DNA from 2 places in the Rossellomorea sp. H136 genome. Region 1 is predicted to be linked to the other one. Evidence: predicted binding sites of a transcription regulator. Region 1 holds the regulator's gene; the other holds the start of a gene.
What was found. The regulator LexA, encoded in region 1, represses DNA repair genes until DNA is damaged. The targets are predictions, from matches to a motif close to CGAACATATGTTCG.
Positions count from the first base shown of each region.

Region 2: a site for LexA is predicted at 1,620-1,633, ahead of parE (DNA topoisomerase IV subunit B). Genes of this name have one in related genera too.

Region 1 is NZ_CM166371.1:2,190,179-2,193,447, reverse strand. Features, by position in the region: gene ACYH0O_RS11000 (YneB family resolvase-like protein) at 1-588, opposite strand, end outside; gene yneA (cell division suppressor protein YneA) at 600-926, opposite strand; gene lexA (transcriptional repressor LexA) at 1,084-1,704, shown strand; gene glnA (type I glutamate--ammonia ligase) at 1,833-3,167, opposite strand; gene ACYH0O_RS10980 (MerR family transcriptional regulator) at 3,206-3,269, opposite strand, start outside.
Region 2 is NZ_CM166371.1:2,478,662-2,481,930, reverse strand. Features, by position in the region: gene parE (DNA topoisomerase IV subunit B) at 1-1,535, opposite strand, end outside; gene ACYH0O_RS12490 (CoA-binding protein) at 1,835-2,242, opposite strand; gene ACYH0O_RS12485 (ABC transporter substrate-binding protein) at 2,434-3,269, opposite strand, start outside.

The DNA.
Region 1 (3,269 bases):
ATCATACCCAAACCCTCTTAAAGTGGCTGCAATTTCAGCAAATGTCAGTTCGTTCTTTCTTAACCTGACAATTTCCTCAACGGGTACTTCAATCCGCTCCCTTCCATCTGCATTCCCTTTATTTTTCAGATTTTTATGAGGTTGAAAACCATTTTCCACTGCCCTTTTCATCCCTCGTCTGATTTTTAAATTATGGAGTTTCCTTTGATACTCCTCAACCATGCTTACGATATTAATCACCATAGAATCTGATTCAGATAAGTGAAGCTCCCCACTATGTGTTTGACTGATGATCTTGACTTCCTCTTTTAATAAACAATGAATGAGAGCAATTTTGGCATTCCCTCTGCCAATTCTTGTTTCGTCCTGTATGAGAACAGCCCCAATCGACTCATCTTTAATCAAATCAAGAAGTTCAAGAACACCCGGGCGATCTAATTCAAAACCGCTCGCTTGATCTTTAATGATAGCAACCACTTCGTATTGGTGTTCTTTTGCTAATTTTGCTAATTCCTCTTCTTGACGATCCAAAGATGTTTCCTGTGTATCTTTCTTTGTACTGACTCTGCAGTAAATTACTGCCTTCATCTTCTATCCCTCTATTCTTCGTTCATTACCAATTCATAGTCTGAATGGGTGGATAATGTTGGATTTTCTATAGGTAACACAAGTGATTCACCGGGTTTGATTGAGAAAGATGTGAGATTGTTTTCCTCTCCTACCCAAGCGATAAATTCTTCCACAGTCATAGAATATTCTTCATTGTACTGTTTGGCAATAGTCCAAAGTGTGTCCCCATCCTGAACGGTGATGCTTTGATATGACGGCTGGTTTGCCATAAATAATAGCAAATAGGCTGCAGATAAAAGCGCTAAAACAAATAATATTATAATGTAAGAGAAACGATTCCAAATGTGAGTTAACATAAAAAATACCTCCATACGAATGTTTGTTCTGTTTTTGTTATATTTATTGTAATACGAACATTCGTTTGGTGTCAACAAGAATTCGAACTTATGTTTGTACCAGCTGGAAAGACATGCTATAATGGGAACATAAGATCTATAATAGAGGTGCGTGAACATGACAAAATTGTCTAAAAGACAGCAAGACATACTAGAATATATTAAAATTGCAGTAAGAGAAAAAGGGTACCCACCTTCCGTACGGGAAATCGGGGAAGCCGTTGGTCTTGCTTCTAGTTCTACCGTACACGGACATCTGGCCAGGTTAGAGAGCAAAGGTCTTATTCGCAGAGATCCCACTAAACCTAGAGCCATCGAAATCTTAAATCTTGAAGAGGATACGATTCCGCGTCAGCGGGTTGTGAACGTTCCTTTAATCGGTAAGGTTACAGCCGGTCAACCCATTACGGCTGTGGAGAATGTCGAGGAATTCTTCCCACTGCCTGAGCGTATGGCACCTTCAGATGAACAGGTCTTCATGCTGGAAATCATGGGTGACAGTATGATAGAAGCCGGGATCTTGGATGGGGATTTTGTTATCGTGCGTCAGCAGCAAACAGCAAATAATGGAGACATCGTCGTAGCGATGACAGAGGAAGATGAAGCGACTGTAAAACGCTTCTTTAAAGAAAAGGATTATGTTCGATTACAACCAGAGAATTCGACTATGGCTCCGATCATTTTACGAAATGTATCCATTTTAGGAAAAGTTGTCGGAGTTTATCGTCAAGTACATTAATATGTTTAAGCCGCTATGTATAATAGCGGCTTAATTTTATCTATACTTTTGAAGACTCAAAAAAAGCAGTGGGTGGTAGCATTTTTCGCTACCACCCACTGCTTTTAATTAATAGCAATTTTCATGGATTAATACATTTGAATGTATTGCTCGCGCTCCCATGGATGAACTTGTGTACGGAACATATCCCATTCGATCTCTTTCGCTTCTACGAAATGTTCGAAGATGTGTTCTCCAAGAGATTTAACGATTACTTCATTTGTTTTAAGGTTTTCTAATGCAGCGTGTAATGTTGCTGGAAGATCTACGATTCCCGCTTCTTCACGCTCTTTTTTGTCCATAACATAAATGTTACGGTCGATTGGCTTAGGAGCTGGAAGGTTATTTTTGATTCCATCTAATCCAGCTGCCAGTAATACAGCCATCGCCAGGTATGGGTTAGCTGCCGGGTCAACACTACGGACTTCAACACGTGTGCTTAATCCACGAGAAGCAGGGATACGGATTAAAGGGCTGCGGTTACGAGCAGACCATGCAACATAACAAGGTGCTTCATATCCTGGTACTAAACGCTTGTATGAGTTTACAGTCGGATTCGTGATCGCTGTAAAGTCAGTTGCATGTTTAATGATACCTGCAAGGAATTGACGAGCAGTATCGCTTAATTGCAGATCTCCCTTTTCATCGAAGAAAGAGTTTTCCCCATTTTTGAATAGGGACATGTTACAATGCATTCCTGATCCATTTACACCAAATAAAGGCTTAGGCATGAATGTTGCGTGTAATCCATGCTTACGTGCAATCGTTTTAACCACTAGTTTAAATGTTTGGATATCATCACATGCTCTTAATGCACTTGCATATTTAAAGTCGATCTCATGTTGACCAGGGGCAACTTCGTGGTGAGATGCTTCGATTTCAAAGCCCATTTCTTCTAGTTCTAATGCGATATCACGACGGCAGTTCTCACCTAAATCTGTAGGAGCTAAATCGAAATAGCCACCGTTATCGTTTAATTCTAATGTCGGCTCACCATTTACGTCTAATTTAAAGAGGAAGAATTCTGGCTCAGGTCCAAGATTGAAGTCAGTAAACCCTAGCTCTTCCATTTGACTTAGGATGCGCTTTAAATTGTTCCGCGGATCTCCTTCGAATGGAGTGCCATCTGGATTGTAGATATCACAGATCAGTCGGGCTACTTTTCCTTTTTCAGCTGTCCATGGGAATACTAACCAAGTGTCTATATCAGGGAATAGGTACATATCTGATTCTTCAATTCGAACAAATCCTTCAATTGAAGATCCGTCAAACATCATCTTGTTATCTAATGCCTTCTCAAGCTGACTAAGAGGGATTTCTACGTTCTTAATCGTGCCCAGAATGTCAGTGAATTGCAGTCGGATGAACTTTACACCTTCTTCATTCGCTAATCTTAAAACATCTTCTCTAGTATACTTTGCCATTTACGTGTTTCCTCCTCAAGTTTATTAAAGGTTTTTATTTAATGAAAAAAGCGAGACATGTCACCTTGACGCAAAGATGCTTTAGTAAATCGACCGGAATGC
Region 2 (3,269 bases), 290 kb from region 1:
TGGATATGGGCTCCATCTGTATCGGCATCGGTCATGATGACAATTTTGTCGTAATTGATGTCATCGACGTTGAATTCCGGACCGACTCCCCCACCGATCGCATGTATGATTGTATTGATTTCTTCGTTTTTGAAGATATCCTGAAGCTTGGCTTTTTCCGTATTGATGACTTTCCCCCGAAGTGGAAGAATAGCTTGGAATTTACGGTCACGACCTTGTTTCGCTGAACCTCCCGCAGAATCACCCTCCACAAGATAAAGCTCGTTACGCGCTGGATTTCTCGATTGAGCAGGTGTTAATTTACCAGATAGAACGGTTTCAGATCGCTTTCGTTTCTTCCCGTTACGCGCATCTTCCCTTGCCTTACGTGCTGCTTCCCGGGCTTGGGCGGCCTTAATGGATTTTTTAATAAGAAGGGAACTTGTATCGGGATTTTCTTCTAAGAAGTATAGAAGGTGCTCCGAAACAACTGCATCTACTGCTGAACGTGCTTCACTCGTACCAAGCTTTCCTTTCGTCTGCCCCTCAAATTGAAGGAGATGTTCGGGAATACGAACAGAAACGATACTGGCCAGGCCTTCACGGATGTCGGTCCCTTCAAGATTTTTGTCCCGATCTTTTAGAATTCCAACTTTTCGGGCGTACTCATTAAAGACACGGGTCATGGCAGTCTTTGCTCCGGCTTCGTGGGTACCTCCGTCTTTTGTACGAACATTGTTCACGAATGACAGAATGTTTTCAGAAAACCCGTCATTAAATTGAAAGGCGAACTCCACTTCGATGGTATTATTTTCTCCTTCAAAGAAAGCTACGTTATGAAGCACATCTTTTTCTTCGTTTAAGTATTGAACAAAGGCTTGGATCCCGCTCTCAAAGTGAAAGATTTCCTTCTGATCATGACGCTCATCAATGATTTCAATTTTTAATCCTTTAAGAAGGAATGCAGATTCCCTTAGACGCTCACATAGCGTTTCATAATTATAGGTGGTATTACTGAAAATCTCCGGATCAGGTTTGAAATGGATACACGTTCCGGATTTTTTCGTTTTTCCGATTTTCTCAAGAGTGGTTTCCGGTTTTCCACCTTTTGTGAAACGCTGTTCATACTTCATTCCATCTCTTTCAATCGTCACAACAAGCCATTCAGATAGGGCGTTTACGACTGAAGCACCTACACCATGCAATCCGCCACTGGTCTTGTACCCCCCTTGTCCGAATTTCCCTCCTGCGTGCAGCACAGTCAAGATGACTTCAGGAGTGGGCTTGCCAAGCTTATGCATTCCAGTAGGCATCCCACGTCCTTTATCCTGCACTGAGATGCTATTATCTTTATGTATCGTAACAATAATCTCGTTTCCGAAGCCTGCTAATGCTTCATCCACCGAGTTATCGACAATTTCGTATACTAAATGATGCAATCCTTTTGAATCTGTAGAGCCTATATACATTCCAGGTCTCTTACGAACGGCTTCTAAACCTTCTAATACTTGAATGGCATCATCATTGTAATCCATGGTCTTATTCTGGTTGGCCACGAACATTCCCCTTTCAAAAACTTCTCTAACCGTAAATGGTGCTTGTACGGTAGTATTGGTTATGTATATATTAACTATAACACAAGAACATTTGTTCGTTTACCTGTTTTGGTCATTTCTAAGGTAAACCACTATGCTATATTGTAGCGTTTTATTTGATTTTCGCAAATGTAATTTCCTAGAACAACTCTGAAATCAGACTGTTTTCATTTGTATGGACCGGATTTTTTAGTGAATAAAAGAAGTAAAGTCCATCCGAAAAAAAACAAGCGGTAAGAGCCGCTTGTTACGAGTGAGAATTATTTGGTTAAAGCATGTTCAACCTTAATACAGCGATCCATAATGACTGTATACCCACGTTCTTTCAAAAAGCGATAAGCCTCTTCATTCATTACACCTTGTTGCGCCCAAAATACGTTTGAATCGATTTCATCAAATTCTTGCGCAATCTTTGGCAAAAATTCTGAGCGGCGAAATACATTGACAATGTCAATCGGTCCTTCAATCTCCTTCAGAGAAGACACCGCTTTAACGCCCAATGCGGCGTCAATGGTTGGATTTACAGGAATAATCTCATAACCTTGATCCTGCATCGCTTTTGAGACCATATAAGATGTTCGTGCAGGATTGTCACTTAATCCGATCACCGCAATGCGATTTGATTGTTTAAGGATGTTTCCAATTTCTTGTCGGGATGGGTTTTCCATAGATGATTACAACTCCTTCATCGTTCCTTATCCATTCATTCTTTAACTGTTCCATAAGTCCTATTCTTCTTTTATACCATATTTCCCTTTAATTTTTCAAAATTTTATAAATATATCTAAACAGAATGAAGTGTCAGATGAAAAAAGGACATGTTATTACTCCTCTATCCTTTCTGACACTTCTTAACATTTTACTCTTCGATTAATCCCTTGGATAGGAGAAATTCACGCGCTACATCTTTAGGCTCTTGTTTATCCATATCCACCTTGGCATTCATCTCACTCATCTCTTCCTCAGAAATTTGCCCTGCTAATTCATTCAGGACTTCTTCTACTTCAGGATGATCTTCCAGAACTTCTTGACGGATGATAGGAGCGGCATCATAAGGTGGGAAGAATCCTTTATCATCCGTAGTCGTTTTCAGATTGTAACGTTGTATTCTTCCATCGGTTGTAAAGGCGGGAATAATATCTACATCTCCTTTCTTCACTGCTTCATACATAATATTCGGGTCAAAGCTTTCTTTCGCTTTGAATTCGTAACCGTATGCTTCTGCAAATGCATCGTACCCATCACCTTCACGCTCATAGAATTGATGCGGCGCTCCAAAGCTTAAATCTTTCGATAAAGGAACAAGGTCAGAGAACGTTTTTGCATCAAAGTCCTGTTCTTGAGTATAAGCAAGGGTATATGTGTTCTCGAAACCCAGTGGCTTTAACCATGTCACATTGAACTTTTCTTCGTATCCTTTACGAACTTGTGATAAAATCTCTTCAGCTGAAGCCCCTTCCTTCGCTTGCTCTTTTAACACCGCTTCGAGTCCGGTTCCTGTGTACTCGATATATACGTCGATGTCGCCTTTTTCAAGAGCGGGTGTCAAAATCGATACTTCTCCCAGTCCTTCTTCCACTTTAACATCCAGGTCTGTTTTCACTTTGAGAAGTTCAGCCATCATTTGCGTTAAAATAAACTGCTCAGTCCACATCTTACCTGAAACCGTAATGGTGTCTTTACCCCCTCCATTTC